Regions from separate parts of the Kitasatospora sp. NPDC085464 genome, predicted to be linked through region 1. Evidence: riboswitches for the same ligand, from Rfam matches in the RefSeq annotation. Region 1 holds a riboswitch; each other region holds the start of a gene.
What was found. A riboswitch is a leader RNA that binds a small molecule or an ion and turns the genes downstream of it on or off. The one in region 1 is predicted to bind cobalamin.
Positions count from the first base shown of each region.

Region 1 (3,651 bases):
TCGCCTTCATGATCGCGCCGAACTCGGCGTAGCACATGTGGGTGTGGACCTGGGTGTCCGCGCGGACGCCCGACGTGGCCAGCCGGAACGCCTCGGTGGCCCAGTCCAGGTAGGCCGGGCGGTCGGCGGCGCGCAGCGGGAGGGTCTCGCGCAGGGCCGGCTCGTCGACCTGGACGACGGCGGCGCCGGCGGCCTCCAGGTCGGTGACCTCGTCGCGCAGGGCGAGGGCGACCTGGCGGGCGGTGTCGGCGAGCGGCTGGTCGTCGCGGACGAAGGACCAGGCCAGCATGGTGACCGGGCCGGTCAGCATGCCCTTGACCGGGCGGTCCGTCAGGCCCTGCGCGTAGCCGAACCAGTCCACCGTCATCGGGTGCGGGCGGGAGATGTCCCCGGCGAGGACCGGCGGGCGGACGTAGCGGGTGCCGTACGACTGGACCCAGCCGTGCCGGGTGGCCAGGTAGCCGGTGAGCTGTTCGGCGAAGTACTGGACCATGTCGTTGCGCTCGGGCTCGCCGTGCACCAGGACGTCCAGTCCGGCCTTCTCCTGGTAGGCGATGACGTCGCGGACCTCGGCCTCCATCCGCTCCCGGTAGGCGGCCGCGTCGACCCGGCCCGCCGTCAGGTCGGCCCGGGCGACGCGCAGTTCGGTGGTCTGCGGGAAGGAGCCGATGGTGGTGGTCGGCAGCAGCGGCAGCCTGAGCCGGGCGCGCTGGGCCTGGGCCCGTACGGGGTAGGGCTGGGCGCGGCGGGCGTCGTCCGCGGTGACGGCGGCGGCGCGGGTGCGGACGGCGGGGGCGCGGGTGATCGGTGAGGTGGCGCGGGAGGCGAGGTCGGCGCGGTTGGCGGCGAGTTCGGCGGTGATCGCGCCGGTGCCCTCGCGCAGGCCGCGGGCGAGCAGCGCGGCCTCGGCGGTCTTCTGTTTGGCGAACGCGAGCCAGCGGGCGATCTGCGGGTCGATGTCGCGTTCGAGCGTGGCGTCGATCGGCACGTGCAGCAGTGAGCAGGAGGGCGCGACGTCGACCCGGTCGGTGAGGCCGAGCAGGGTCGCCAGGGTGGCGAGCGACTTCTCCAGGTCGTTGATCCAGATGTTGCGTCCGTCGATCACCCCGGCGACCAGTCGCTTGCCGGGCAGCCCGCCGACGGCGGCGAGGTCGGCGAGGTTGGCCGCGGCCGGTCCGGTGAAGTCCAGTGCCAGGCCCTCGACCGGGGCCTTCGCCAGGACGGGCAGGGCGTCGCCGAGGCGGTCGAAGTAGCTTGCGACCAGGAGCTTGGGCCGGTCGGTGAGGGCGCCGAGGTCGCGGTAGGCGCGGGCGGCGGCGTTGAGCTCGGCGGGGGTGCGGTCCTGGACGAGGGCGGGCTCGTCCAGCTGGACCCATTCGGCGCCGGCGGCCTTCAGGGCCGCGAGCAGCTCGGCGTAGACCGGCAGCAGCCGGTCCAGCAGGGTCAGCGGCTGGAAGTCCTCGGCGACACCGGGCGCGGGCTTGGCGAGCAGCAGGTAGGTGACCGGCCCGACCAGCACCGGCCGGGCGGTGTGACCGAGCGTGAGGGCCTCGGTCAGCTCGCCCACCGACTTGGCCGGGTTCGCCGCGAAGGCCGTGTCGGGGCCCAACTCCGGGACCAGGTAGTGGTAGTTGGTGTCGAACCACTTGGTCATCTCCAGTGGCGCGACGTCCTGGGTGCCGCGCGCCATGGCGAAGTAGCCGTCCAGCGGGTCGGCCTCGACCGCGGCCCGGTGGCGGACGGGGATCGCGCCGACCGCGACGGTGGTGTCCAGCACGTGGTCGTAGAGCGAGAAGTCACCGGTCGGGACTTCCCCGATGCCGGAATCGGCGAGCTGCTGCCAGTTCCCGCGGCGCAGGTCGGCGGCCGTCGCCAGCAGCGTCTCGGCGGTGACCGCGCCCTTCCAGTAGCCCTCGATCGCCTTCTTCAGCTCCCGGCCCCGCCCCTGGCGGGGGTAGCCGTACGCGGTGGCGAGGGTTGCCGCGGCTGCGGACTTCGTGGTCAAGGGACTCTCCTTCGCGAGTCTGTCTCCTCAGGGATCCGGAGACCGCAGGGGCGCGAAGGGATGACGGACCGGGCAGCGGCCGCACCGACGTACGGGCCTGATCTGCCTGGTATGGTCGCCGACCCGCCCACGAGGTCACCGGATTGCCGCGCGCGGATCCTCCGCGGGCGGGCAGTGGCAGGTCTTCGGACTCGCGGGCACGCCCACCCTGTCGAGGGCGGACTCCTACTGGCCGTCGCTTCCCAGACCCGTCCCGGGCCCAGTGCGTATGACGGCGGTCGTTCCCACTCACCGCTGCGGGGCAGTCCCGGACTGGCCGATCAAACGGCGTCACCGGGTTCCCTCTTACGACGCCCCGCCTGGCGGACAGGGCGAACCAGCTGCCCGGCCAGCTTAGGGGCAAGGAACCCGAACCCACGCGGAATTCACGCAACGTGTCCGCATGGTGAGACCCGGCGCCGCCCGCGGAGGCGCACGGGTGCACCCCGGGGCACCGGCCATGGCCGCGGCGCACGGCCGCCGGCCCGGGGCCTCACCCGGTTCCGTACACCCAGCGACGGTCAGGGACGCGCCTGGGCGTCGGGCGTGCGCGGCAGGGCGGCGCGGATGTCCGCGATCAGTTGGGGCAGGGTGCGTCCTGGATCCAGCTGACAGTCCAGGTGCCCGATCCCGTCGGCGGGGATGCTCGCCAGTATCCGTTCGGCCTCGCCCAGCAGTTGGCTCTTCCGGTGGAGGTCGAGCTTCATCCGGGCGACCTGCGCCTGAGCCCCGCCCAGCTGGCGGCGTGCGGATGCCAGGCCGGCGTGCTGTTCCGGGGTCAGGACGACGACGTCGACCCCGTTCAGCGTGATCGTCCGGGGTTTCGCGGGTTTGGGCACGATGGTGGCCTTCCGGTTCAGGAGTTCTCCGCCCCGACGGGCCGGGCGACGGCCTGCGTTCCCACCGCGGCGTCCGCACCGCGCGGAGCCTCGAAGCGCACGGTGGGCTCGAAGTTGGCGCGGCGGGCGGCGCGGCGGAAGACGGTGAGGACGGCCGGCCCGACGACGAGGACGGCGGTGAAGGTGGTGACGGCGCGGCCGGTGTCCCAGCCGAGCGAGGTGGCGAGGTCGAACAGGAGGTAGCGGTGCCACTGTTCGGTGAACGGGAGGCCCGGCAGGTAGGCGATCGAGCTGTTCGGGTCGGTGGAGAACGGCCAGAAGGACAGGTTGAGCAGGAAGCCGAACAGGTAGCCGGAGAAGGCGCCGTACACGGCCAGCATCGGCACCTCCACACGGCGCCGCCGGGTACCGGGCAGCAGGCCGGCGAGCATGCCGACGAAGGCGCAGCCGAACATCTGGTAGGGCATCCAGGGGCCGACGCCGCCGGTGAGCAGGGCGGAGGCGAACAGGGAGGTGCAGCCGAGGGTGAAGCCGAAGCCGGGGCCGAAGACCCGGCCGGCCAGGACGAGGATGAAGAACACCGTCTCCACCCCGGCGGTGCCGGCGCCGAGCGGGCGCAGTCCGGCGTTCACGGCCGACAGGACGCCGAGCATGGCGAGGGCCTTGGCGTCGATGCCGCCGGACGAGATCTCCGCGATGACGACGGCGAGCACCAGGACCAGCAGGGCGCCGAAGATCAGCGGTGGCGCGTAGGAGGAGCCGAACTTC
Region 1 covers NZ_JBITTM010000007.1:222,700-226,350, reverse strand. The annotation lists gene metE (5-methyltetrahydropteroyltriglutamate--homocysteine S-methyltransferase) at 1-2,005, opposite strand, end outside; cobalamin riboswitch at 2,181-2,384, opposite strand; gene ACIGG8_RS08585 (hypothetical protein) at 2,566-2,883, opposite strand; gene ACIGG8_RS08580 (ECF transporter S component) at 2,901-3,651, opposite strand, start outside.

Region 2 (3,651 bases), on a different contig from region 1:
GGCCGCGCCGGTGCGGCAGCCGGCCCATGGCGACCACCTCGGCCACCGTGAAGTCGAACTCGGCGGAGTGCTCCTGGGTCAGCGCGGCCACCCGCCGGGCCGTCTCCCGCGCGGAGAGCGCGTGCAGGTCGTCGCCGTCGAGCCGGACGGCCCCGCCGGTGGGCTTCAGCACCCGGTAGACGCAGCGCAGCAGGGTCGACTTGCCGCTGCCGTTCGGTCCGACCAGGCCGACCACCTGCCCGGGGGCGGCCGCCAGGCTCACCTCGTGGACGATCCGGGTGCCGGCCGACTCCACCGAGACGGTGTCGACGTCGAGGTCCTGGGCCTTCGCCCGGTCGGGCCGGGCGGTCGAGCCGGCCGGGGCGGCCGGGCCGGTCGTACGGATGGCGTCGGTCACCGTCGGCCTCCGAAGGCGTGGCCGCGCCGACGCATCATCAGCAGGAAGGCGGGCACGCCGAGCACGGCGGTGAACACCCCGACGGGCAGTTCGGCGGGTGCCAGCAGGGTGCGGGAGGCGATGTCCACCCAGACCAGCAGCAGCGCCCCGACGAGCGGGGCGACCAGCAGCACCCGGCGGTGCCCGGCGCCGACCAGCATCCGGGCCACGTGCGGCACCAGCAGCCCGACGAAGCCGATCGCGCCGCTGACCGCGACCACCGTGCCGGTGACGGCGGCGGTCACCACGAACAGTTCGCGGCGCATCCGGTCCGGGTCCACACCGAGCGAGGCGGAGGTCTCGTCGCCCATGGCGAGCGCGTCCAGCCGTCCGGCGGCGCAGCCGAGGTGGGCGAGGCCGGCCAGGACGGTGCAGGCGGCGATCGGCACCGAGCCCCAGGTGGCGCCGCCGAGGCTGCCGAGCAGCCACATCATGGCGCTCCGGGCGGCGTCGCCGCGGTCGGCGACGAAGACCATCAGGGTGGTGGCGGCGGCGAAGCCGTAGGAGAGGGCGGTGCCGGTGAGCACCAGCCGCAGCGGCGTGAGCCCGTACGCGGTGCGGGCGGCGAGGTAGACCAGCGTCATCGCGAGCAGTGCGGAGCCGAAGGCGGAGGCGGAGATCGCCCACACCCCGAGCGTGGCGAAGGCGCCGAACAGCAGGACGGCGTTGGCGCCGACGGCCGCGCCCGAGGAGATGCCGAGGACGAAGGGGTCGGCGAGGGCGTTGCGCACCAGCGCCTGGACGGCGACCCCGGTGGCGGCCAGCCCGGAGCCGACCACGGCGGCCAGGACGGTGCGCGGCAGCCGGATCTCCCAGACGATGGCGTACGCGGCCGCCTCGTCGGCCTCCAGCCGACCGCCCGTCAGTCCGGCGCCCAGCAGCCGCAGTACGTGCGGGAGCCCGATCCCGGAGGAGCCCAGCGCGACCCCGCAGACCAGCGACAGCAGCAGGGCGGCGCCGAGGCCGACGGTGAGCGGGACCACGGGTGTCCGGTGGACGGACGGGCCGCCGGCTACGCGGGTCACGGATGCGCGGGTCATGGGTGCGCGGGTCACGGATGCGCCTTGCCTCGGGCCGCGGGTGCGCCGGGGTGGGCGCCGGCCGGGGGCGTGCCCGGGCGCCGTCCCCTCGCAGTCCACGGCGAGTCGTCGGGAGTCCAACGGCCGAGGGCGATCGGGCTGGCGCGGCCGCACCGCGGGTGCGGGCCGTGCTCACCGTTGCGGGTCAGGGCCGGATTCTCACCGGACTTCCCCCTCGGACGCCCTGGCAGCATAACAGGCACTCAGGGTAGGCAACCCTTACCGGGGTCGGGCCGAGTGTGAACGCACGACCGCCCCCGTCCGGCGGTGCGGACGGGGGCGGTCGGGTGGCGACGCGTCAGGCTCAGGCCTGCTTGGTCTCCCAGAAGATCTTGTCGACCTCGGCGATCAGGTCCAGCAGGGCCTGGCCGGTGGCCGGGTCGGTGGACGCCTTGGTGGCCGAGGCGGCCTTCAGGGTGTCGTTGATCAGCTGGTGCAGCTGCGGGTACTTCTCGAAGTGCGGGGCCTTGAAGTAGTCGCTCCACAGCACCGAGATGTGGTGCTTGACGGCCTCGGCGCGCTGCTCCTTGATGATGATGGCGCGGGCACGGAAGTGCGGGTCCTCGTTGGCCTGGTACTTCTCCTGGGTGGCCTTGACCGACTCGGCCTCGATCCGGGCCTGCGCCGGGTCGTACACGCCACAGGGCAGGTCACAGTGGGCGTGAGCGGTGGCACGCGGTGCAAACAGACGAGAGAACATGGGAGTCCTTCCTTAGATCGTCTTCCCGCGCCCGAGATTACCCTTCCGCCCTCGTGGTTTCGCGATCGGGCGGTGGGCCTAGGGCAAAAGGCGGACCCGGAACCGGGGTAATCCGGACACCGAACAGGTGACGGTCCGTACGGCAGACTGGGGGCGGGCGTGCGGGAGGAGGAGTCGTGGCACGGAGCGCGGAACCGGAGGGCCGGACCGGGGGCGGCGTGTTGCCGTTCGGGGTCGTCGACGTGGCGGGTCCGTCGATGGTCCCGACCCTGCGCGAGGGCGACCGGCTGCTGGTCCGCTACGGCGCGCCGATCCGGCCGGGCGCGGTGGTGCTCTTCCGCCACCCCTTCCAGCAGGACCTGCTGGTGGTGAAGCGGGCCGCCGGGCGCCGGCCCGGCGGGTGGTGGCTGCTCTCCGACAACCGTCCGGTGGACAGCGACAGCCGCAGCTACGGCGCGGTCCCGGACGAGCTGGTGCTCGGCCGGGTGCTGCTGCGGCTGAGCCCGCGCCCGTCCTGGCTGGCGCCGGGCCGCCGGCTGGAGCGGCTGCTGCTCGCCCCGCGGCTGGCCCGGGTGCCGGGCCTGGCCCGCCGCCTCGGCGCCTGGGTGGAGGACGTCTAGCGCCTACTGCCCGCCGCCCAGCGCGGCCTCCGCCTCCTGGCGCTTGCGGGCCCGGTAGGCGGCGACGTTGGCCCGGGTCGCACAGCGGTCCGAGCAGTAGCGGCGGGAGCGGTTGGTCGAGGTGTCCAGGTAGGCGTTGCGGCAGGGCGCGGCCTGGCAGATGCCCAGCCGGTCGCCGCCCAGCTCGGTCAGGTGGACGGCCAGGCCCATGCAGGCGACCGCGCTGAAGTGCGCGGTGGCGGTCGGCGAGTTGTCGGCCAGGTGCAGGTGCCAGCGGGGCCGTCCGGCGTCGTCCAGGTAGTCGTGCCCGGAGATCAGCGGGCTGACGGGGTACTCCATCAGCAGGCTGTTCAGCAGGTCGACGCCGCGGGTCTCGTCCCCGTCGGCGGCGGCCTCGAAGACCCCGCGCAGCCGGGTCCGCACTGCCCGCAGTCGGGGCAGGTCGGACTCGTCGGCGAGCGCGGCGGCCCGGGAGGAGTCGGAGAACAAGGCGCGCACCGCGTCCACGGAGGTCAGCGTGTCGGTGCCGCGCTCCGGCTCCTCGGTGTTCACCAGCCGAACGGCGAGGTCGGCGTACGAGGCGAGCTCCACGGCGGTCCTTCCAGAGAGTCGGTAACGGGCTGACTGCTTCCAGCCTATTACCCGAGTGGGGAAAACGTCGGCGCCCGGCAGGAGCTGCCTGCCGGGCGCCGACGGGATGGGCTCAGAGCACCTTGGAGAGGAACGCCCTGGTGCGTTCGTGCTGCGGGTTCGTGAGGACTTCGCGGGGGTTGCCGGACTCGACCACCACACCGCCGTCCATGAACACCAGCGCGT
Region 2 covers NZ_JBITTM010000001.1:110,274-113,924, reverse strand. The annotation lists gene ACIGG8_RS00490 (ABC transporter ATP-binding protein) at 1-295, opposite strand, end outside; gene ACIGG8_RS00485 (FecCD family ABC transporter permease) at 394-1,476, opposite strand; cobalamin riboswitch at 1,612-1,737, opposite strand; gene sodN (superoxide dismutase, Ni) at 1,820-2,215, opposite strand; gene sodX (nickel-type superoxide dismutase maturation protease) at 2,473-2,835, shown strand; gene ACIGG8_RS00470 (CGNR zinc finger domain-containing protein) at 2,839-3,426, opposite strand; gene ACIGG8_RS00465 (amino acid ABC transporter ATP-binding protein) at 3,539-3,651, opposite strand, start outside.
Region 2: it holds a riboswitch for cobalamin, as region 1 does, so the genes downstream of both, ACIGG8_RS00485 (FecCD family ABC transporter permease) here and metE (5-methyltetrahydropteroyltriglutamate--homocysteine S-methyltransferase) in region 1, are expected to answer to the same signal.

Region 3 (3,651 bases), on a different contig from region 1:
GGGTTGACCTGGAGGAACTCGCCGCTGAGCGTCTCGCGCTTGAACAGGTTGGACACCTGCGGCTCGATGCACTCGTACACGCCGGCGATGGACGCGATGGTCGCGGTCGGCGCGATGGCCAGCAGCAGCGAGTTGCGCAGGCCGGTCTCGGCGATCCGGGCGCGCAGCGCGGTCCAGCGGTCGGCCCACTGCTGGGCGGCCGTCGGGAAGTGGTCGATGTGCAGCTCGCCGCGGGCGGCGCGGGTCTCGCCGTACGCCTCGTGGCGGCCCAGCTGCTCGGCCAGGTCGGCGGAGCGCTCGTACGCGGTGAGCATGATGCGCTCGGCGATGAGCGTGGACAGCCGCGCGGCCTGCGCGGAGTCGAAGTCGATCCGCAGCTTGAAGAAGACGTCCTGGAGGCCCATCACGCCGAGGCCGACCGGGCGCCAGCGGGAGTTGGACGTCCCGGCCTCGGTGGTCGGGTAGAAGTTGATGTCCACCACGCGGTCGAGGAAGGTGACGGCGGTGCGGACGGTGGCGTCGAGGCGCTCCCAGTCCATCGCGCCGAGCAGGTCGTCCGCGGAGGCGCCGACGGCCACGTGCGCACCGAGGTTGACCGAACCCAGGTTGCAGACGGCGGTCTCGGAGTCGTCCGTGACCTCCAGGATCTCGGTGCACAGGTTGGAGGAGTGCACCGTGCGGCCCGGCAGCGCGGTCTGGTTGGCGGCGCGGTTGGAGGCGTCCTTGAAGGTCATCCAGCCGTTGCCGGTCTGCGCCAGGGTGCGCATCATGCGGGCGTAGAGGGTCTGCGCCGGGATGGTGCGGACGGCCTTGCCGGCCTGCTCGGCCTTGCGGTAGGCCTCGTCGAACTCCTCGCCCCACAGGTCGACGAGCTCGGGCACGTCGGCCGGGGAGAACAGCGACCAGTCCGCGTTGGCGTTGACCCGGCGCATGAACTCGTCCGGGATCCAGTGCGCCAGGTTGAGGTTGTGGGTGCGGCGGGCTTCCTCGCCGGTGTTGTCGCGGAGCTCCAGGAACTCCTCGATGTCGGCGTGCCAGGTCTCCAGGTAGACGCACGCGGCGCCCTTGCGGCGGCCGCCCTGGTTGACGGCGGCGACCGAGGAGTCGAGGGTGCGCAGGAACGGCACGATGCCGTTGGACTTGCCGTTGGTGCCGCGGATCAGGCTGCCGCGCGAGCGGATGCGCGAGTAGGACAGGCCGATGCCGCCGGCGTGCTTGGACAGGCGGGCGATCTGCGCGTAGCGGTTGTAGATCGAGTCCAGGTTGTCCAGCGGGGAGTCGAGCAGGTAGCAGCTCGACATCTGCGGGTGGCGGGTGCCGGAGTTGAAGAGCGTCGGCGAGGAGGTGAGGTACTCCAGGCGGCTCATCAGGCCGTACAGCTCGGCCACCTCGCGCACCGACTGCTCGTTGTCGCCGACCGCCAGGCCACAGGCGACGCGGAGCAGGAAGTGCTGCGGGGTCTCGACCACCTTGCGGGTGATCGGGTGGCGCAGCAGGTAGCGGGACTGCACGGTGCGCAGGCCGAAGTACTCGAAGCGGTCGTCGCCCGCGGCGTCGATCAGGGCGTCCAGCGCGGCGGCGTGCTTGGCGACGAAGTCCGCGGTGGTGTCGCCGATCAGGCCCTCGGCGTGGCCGACGGCGATCGAGGCGGAGAAGGACGTGGCGCCCTGGCTGTTCGCCTCGTCGACGATCTCCAGCGCGAGCAGGCGGGCGGCGAGCTTCGAGTACTGCGGGTCCTCGGCGATCATCGACGCGGCGGCGTCCACGGCCAGCCCGCGCAGCTCGGCGAAGTCCGAGCCGGCGTGGCGGCCGCGCAGCGCAGCGGCGGCGACATGGCCGGGGTCGACCTCGGGGAGGTCGACACTGCGGTCGGTGAGCAGCCGCAGCAGGGCGCCGCCGGGGTCGGAGACCTTCGGGTCGATGAAGGCGGTACCGGAGCCCTGGGCGGGCAGGGTGGCTGAGGCAGCGGTGGTCAAGGCGCTCTCTCCTGGCGGCGATCGGCGGCGGTGATCGGAGCCTCGGGCCGGTCGGGGCAGGGGAGCACGGCACGAACGCAAACGGCGTCGCGCGACGGTGTCTCCCCGGCCCGCCCGCGAGGCCCGGAGGGGTGGTGCTTGGTGCTGGCGCGGCCTCTGCGGGAGGGCCGTGGCGCACGCCGCCGGCAGGTACTCGGACTCGCGGGGACAGCTGCTCCAGCCGCCCGCACACCGCTGCGGGGCAGTCCCGGATTCGCACCGGGTTCCCCTGCATCGACAGCAGAAGCGAGCATACATGTAGTGCCGCTGCTCTGCGGCGGCACCATATGTTGTGCCTGTCGTGTCGCCCGCGTGGGCGGGCCCGCCGGCCGGTCAGTGCTTGAGATAGACCTTGTACGTGCTCGAATCGCCGGTCGGCGAAGTGAATTGCGCCACCAGTCGGTACTGCCCGCCGGCCGCCAGCGCGGCGCTCAGGGCGCGGTCGGTGGCGCGCGGCGCGGTGCTGTCGAGGACGACCATCGTGTACCAGCCGTCGCGGATCGCGGCGACGCTCCCGTCGTCCCCGTGGTGCTGCACGCCGGCCGCGTCGCGGTACTCCGTGCCGGTGCGCGCGGAGACCCACTGCTCGGGCTTGCTGACCGCGCCGAGGTAGTACTCGGCGAGTCCGTCGACCTCGGTGAGGTAGCGCCCCTGGGGCACCGCGTGGGACCGCAGGACGGCCAGCAGGCGGCCGGAGTCGGGTCCGTTCTGGTACCGCAGGGCGGACTGTTCCAGGCCGAGGGCGAGCAGCGCGACCCACACCAGGATGCCGAGCTGGGGGTGGCGGAAGTGGGCGCCGACCAGCCGGGTCAGGCCTACCCCGGCGAGCGGGGCGGCCAGCAGCATGCCGTAGGCGAGGTGGCGGAACAGCGCCCCGGAGGTGCCGGTCCACACGTGCGCGGCCGGGACGAGCAGGGCGGTGGCGGTCAGCACGGTGCCGAGCAGGGCGCGGTGGCCGCGCGAGGTGGGAACGGCCTCCTTCTCGGGCGCGTCGTGCTCGTTCATCTGTTCGCGGCGCGCGTACGCGATCGTGCCGGCCACCGCGAGGACGGTGAACAGGCCGCTCCACTGGACGGTGGAGAGCAGGACGGCGCGGGCCGAGCCGGGGGCGTTGCCGTGTGAGGGCGACCACCCGGCGAGCTCGCCCAGCGTGCCGTACGGCAGCAGCAGGACGACGGTGCCGGCGGCCAGCAGCAGGGCGCGCAGGGCGGCCGGGCCGAACCGGCGGTGCGGACGGGCGGTGGCCAGCGCGAGGCCGACCAGGGCGGGCACGGCGAAAGCCGCGGAGTACGCGACGGCGCAGGCGAGCGCCGCCGCCGGGGCGGCGGTCAGGATCAGCGCCGGATGTCGCCGTGAGGTGAACACCGTGGCCCAGGCCGCGAGGGCGACCAGCAGCACGGCGAGGGACTCGGGGGCGGCGTAGAAGCCGACCACGACGGTGGACTGCAGGACGGCGTAGACGGCTATCGCGCAGATCGCGACCCGCTCGTTGAACAGCCTCCGGGTCAGCGAGTACAGCAGCACGGTGGTGGCCAGCGCGAAGCCGAGGCTGAGCAGCCGGGTGCCCCAGATGCCGTTGGCGTCGGCGGCCGCGCCCGCCAGCGGCGGGTAGAGCCAGGGCGAGCCGTTGATCCGG
Region 3 covers NZ_JBITTM010000001.1:145,095-148,745, reverse strand. The annotation lists gene ACIGG8_RS00630 (ribonucleoside-diphosphate reductase subunit alpha) at 1-1,952, opposite strand, end outside; cobalamin riboswitch at 2,143-2,286, opposite strand; gene ACIGG8_RS00625 (glycosyltransferase family 39 protein) at 2,349-3,651, opposite strand, start outside.
Region 3: it holds a riboswitch for cobalamin, as region 1 does, so the genes downstream of both, ACIGG8_RS00630 (ribonucleoside-diphosphate reductase subunit alpha) here and metE (5-methyltetrahydropteroyltriglutamate--homocysteine S-methyltransferase) in region 1, are expected to answer to the same signal.

Region 4 (3,651 bases), on a different contig from region 1:
TCGGCACGGTGATGGCCCTGATCGCGCACGCCTCGGCCGGCGGCGGCCTGCTGCTGGTGCTGTGCGTCCAGCGGCTGTGCAACGTCGCCGTCGGCGGCACCGTCCTGGTGGCCGGCCTGCGCCGCTCCGGGGCTGCGGCCGGCCTGCTGCCGGGACTGCGGGCCCGGCTGCCGCTGCTCACCGCGGTCGGTCTCGCCGACGTCGTCGCCAACGCCGTCTTCGCGATGGCCTCGCACCGCGGCTCGGCCACGGTGGCCGCCGTCCTCTCCTCGCTCTACCCCGTGGTCACCGCGCTGATGGCACGCGGGGTGTTCAAGGAGCGGCTGCGCCCGGTCCAGGTGGTCGGCGCCGGGCTCGCCGTCGCGGGAACGCTGCTGCTCGCGGCCGCATGAGAGGCGCTCATGACGCTGCCCCATGAGCCGCGCTCATGGGGCAGTGGGATGAGCCGCGCTCATGCCCCGACGCCATGAGCCCGCCTCATGCCCCCGACGCCATGAGCCGACCTCATGGGACCCCATGAGTCACACTCATGCCCGACGTCATGAGCCGCGCTCATGCCCCCGGGCTCGGACCCGTCACGAGCCCTCGGGCGCCCAGCGCTTCTCCACCCGGGCGAGCTTCCAGTACCCGATCGCCAGCGCCCAGACCACCACGAACAGCCCGGCGATCGCGTAGCCGACGTTGTCCAGCGAGATGTCCGCGATCCAGCCGCTCACCGGGTCGGTGAGGTCGAACTTCTCGTGCAGCACACCGACCAGCTCGATGGTGCCGATGATGAAGGCCACCGCGATCGACAGCCCGGTGATGGTCAGGTTGTAGTACACCTTGCGCACCGGGTTGGCGAAGGCCCACTGGTACGCGAAGTTCATGAACGTCCCGTCCAGGGTGTCGAACAGGCTCATCCCGGCCGCGAACAGCAGCGGCAGGCAGACGATCGCGTACCAGGGCAGTCCGGCGGCCGCACCCGAGCCGGCCATCACCATCAGGGTGACCTCGGTCGCGGTGTCGAAGCCCAGGCCCAGCACCATGCCGACCGGGAACATCTGCCCCGGCCGGGTGATCGACCGGGTGGCCCGGTTCAGCACCCGGGCCATGAAGCCGCGCGAGTCGAGGTGCGCCTCCAGCTCCGCCTCGTCGTACTGCCCGGCGCGCATCGCCCGGAACACCTTGAGGATCCCGAGCAGCGCCGCCAGGTTGAGCGCCCCGATCAGGTACAGGAACGCGCCGGAGGCCGTCGTCCCGACCACCCCGAGCCACTTGTGCGTGCTCGACTCGTCGTCCATCAGCGTGTTCGCCAGCTGCGCGCCGCCCGCCACCAGGGCGGCCATGATGACCACCATCGAGGAGTGCCCGAGGGCGAACCAGAAGCCCACCGAGACCGGCCGCTTGCCGTCCGCCATCAGCTTGCGGGTGGTGTTGTCGATCACCGCGATGTGGTCGGCGTCGAAGGCGTGCCGCATCCCGAGGGTGTACGCGGTGATACCCAGGCCCACCCCGAAGACCTGGGTACCGACCGCGTACCGCTCGGGTGCCACCAGGAAGACGAGCGTCCCGAAGGCCACCACGTGCATGGCCAGGATCACGCCCATCAGCCCGGCCGTGCGGACGGTGTCCTCGCGCCGCCACCGGAAGGTGGGCAGCACGGAGGGAGCCGCCGCGGCCTCCGCGGCGGCGGTTTCGGGCAGGGTCATCTGCGGATCACGCTCCAGCACCTCGTGGAATCACTTCGTGAGATGCCGCGGCCGGTCTCCTGGCTTACGGGACACGCCCGTACCCGCCTTCCCGGGTGCGCGAGGCGCCCAGTGACGTCGTGGGTACGGACGGCGCTCCCCCGCGGACGGGGGAACGGCCCGATCACAGTGGCGAGGGCCGCTCCGGACTCCGGACCCCTGAGGGTCCGTCACCGGTCTTCCCGAGCACCACGGCGGGCTACACGGTAGGGGCCCGGCCCCGACCCATGCAAGGCTGCGCACCTGCGCAGGTGTCCAGGATCACAGCCGCCCGCCTGCAAGAATGTCCGCATGCATCTCGTACCGGCCGACCGCGCGGGCCACCGCACCATCGACGGACACCGGGTCTGCGAGGCCATCGCCGCGATCGGTGACGCCGCGCACGTACGGTCCTGGGCCGAGCGGTTCTCGCTGCTCGCCGACCCCGGACGGCTCGCCCTGCTGCTCGCCCTCCACCGGGCGGGCCCGCTCGCCGTCACCGACCTCGCGGTCGCCACCGGCATGCGTGACCCCGCCGTCTCCCAGGCCCTGCGGCTGCTCCGCACGGCCGGCGTGGTCACCGGCGACAAGGACGGACGAGTCGTGCGCTACCGGCTCGTCGACCAGGACATGCGCCCCCTCCTCGACGAGTGCGTCGCCGCCGAGCACCACGAGCCCACCGCCGCGGCCGGCTGACCGACACTCGGGAAACGCGGCCGCACCGGCACCCCGGGTGAGTACGATCATGGTGTGCCGTCCCACCCCCACGCCTGGCCCGCCGACCGCTGGAACACCCGACCGGTCAAGGCCCGCGTGCTGGCGGTCGCCCGCACCCTCACCTCAGCCACCCGGGTCCTGGACGTCCTCACCCTGCTGCACCCGGACGGCGTCGAGCGGTACTTCACCGTCAACCCCGGCTCCGCCTTCGCCGATCGCGCCCTGGACGAGTACCTGCACGGCCTGCCCGGCTTCACCCTGCTGGACTGGGAGGACGCCGTCCGGCACCGCTTCGACCTGGCCGTCTCCTGCGCCGTGCACTCCTCCATGCACCGCCTGGACGCCCGGCTCGTCGTACTCCCGCACGGCGCCGGCTACAACCGCCTGGTCACCGAGTCCACCGGCGACACGGTCAGCGCCGCCGGCCTCTCCCGCAAGGAACTCACCCACCTCGGGCGGGTGTTCGTGGACGTCCTCGGCCTCTCCCACCCGGAGCAGCTGGACCGCCTGCGGGTCTCCTGCCCCGAGGCACTGGACGTCGCCCGGGTGGTCGGCGACCCGTGCTTCGACCGGATGCTGCGCAGCCTGCGCTCCCGCGACGCCTACCGCGCCGCGCTCGGCGCCGTCGACGGCCGGCGGCTCGTCGTCGTCAACTCCACGTGGAGCGAGCACTCGTTATTCGGCCGCCGGCCCGACCTGCCCCAACGCCTGGTCCGCCGGCTGCCCGCCGACGAGTACACCGTCGCCGTCGTCCTGCACCCCAACATCTGGAGCCGCCACGACCCCGAGGCCCTGCTCGACGCCGCCCGCCGGATGGGCCTGCGCCTGATCCCGCCGCACCAGGGCTGGCAGGCCGCCCTGGTCGCCGCCGACTGCCTGATCGGCGACCACGGCTCGGTCTCCGTCTACGGCGCCGCCCTGGAGCGGCCCACCGTGCTGGTCGCCACCGGCGCCGCCGAACTCGACCCGCGCTCCCCCGGCCACGCCTTCGGACAGGCCGCGCCCGTGCTCGACCCCGACGGCGACCTCGCCGCCCAGCTCGAACTGGCCCTGGGCAAGCGGGACCCGGCCGCCCTGCGCCCGCTCACCGACCGCTCGCTGAGCCGCCGCGGCCGCTCCGCCGAGGTGCTGCGCCCGCTGCTCTACTCCTTCCTGGAACAGCTGGACGAACCGGGGGACGAACCGCTCCTGCCGCCCTACCCCGGGCCCGTCCCGCGCCCCGGCA
Region 4 covers NZ_JBITTM010000026.1:66,973-70,623, forward strand. The annotation lists gene ACIGG8_RS23235 (DMT family transporter) at 1-392, shown strand, start outside; gene ACIGG8_RS23240 (HoxN/HupN/NixA family nickel/cobalt transporter) at 576-1,691, opposite strand; cobalamin riboswitch at 1,723-1,939, opposite strand; gene ACIGG8_RS23245 (metalloregulator ArsR/SmtB family transcription factor) at 2,022-2,405, shown strand; gene ACIGG8_RS23250 (hypothetical protein) at 2,460-3,651, shown strand, end outside.
Region 4: it holds a riboswitch for cobalamin, as region 1 does, so the genes downstream of both, ACIGG8_RS23240 (HoxN/HupN/NixA family nickel/cobalt transporter) here and metE (5-methyltetrahydropteroyltriglutamate--homocysteine S-methyltransferase) in region 1, are expected to answer to the same signal.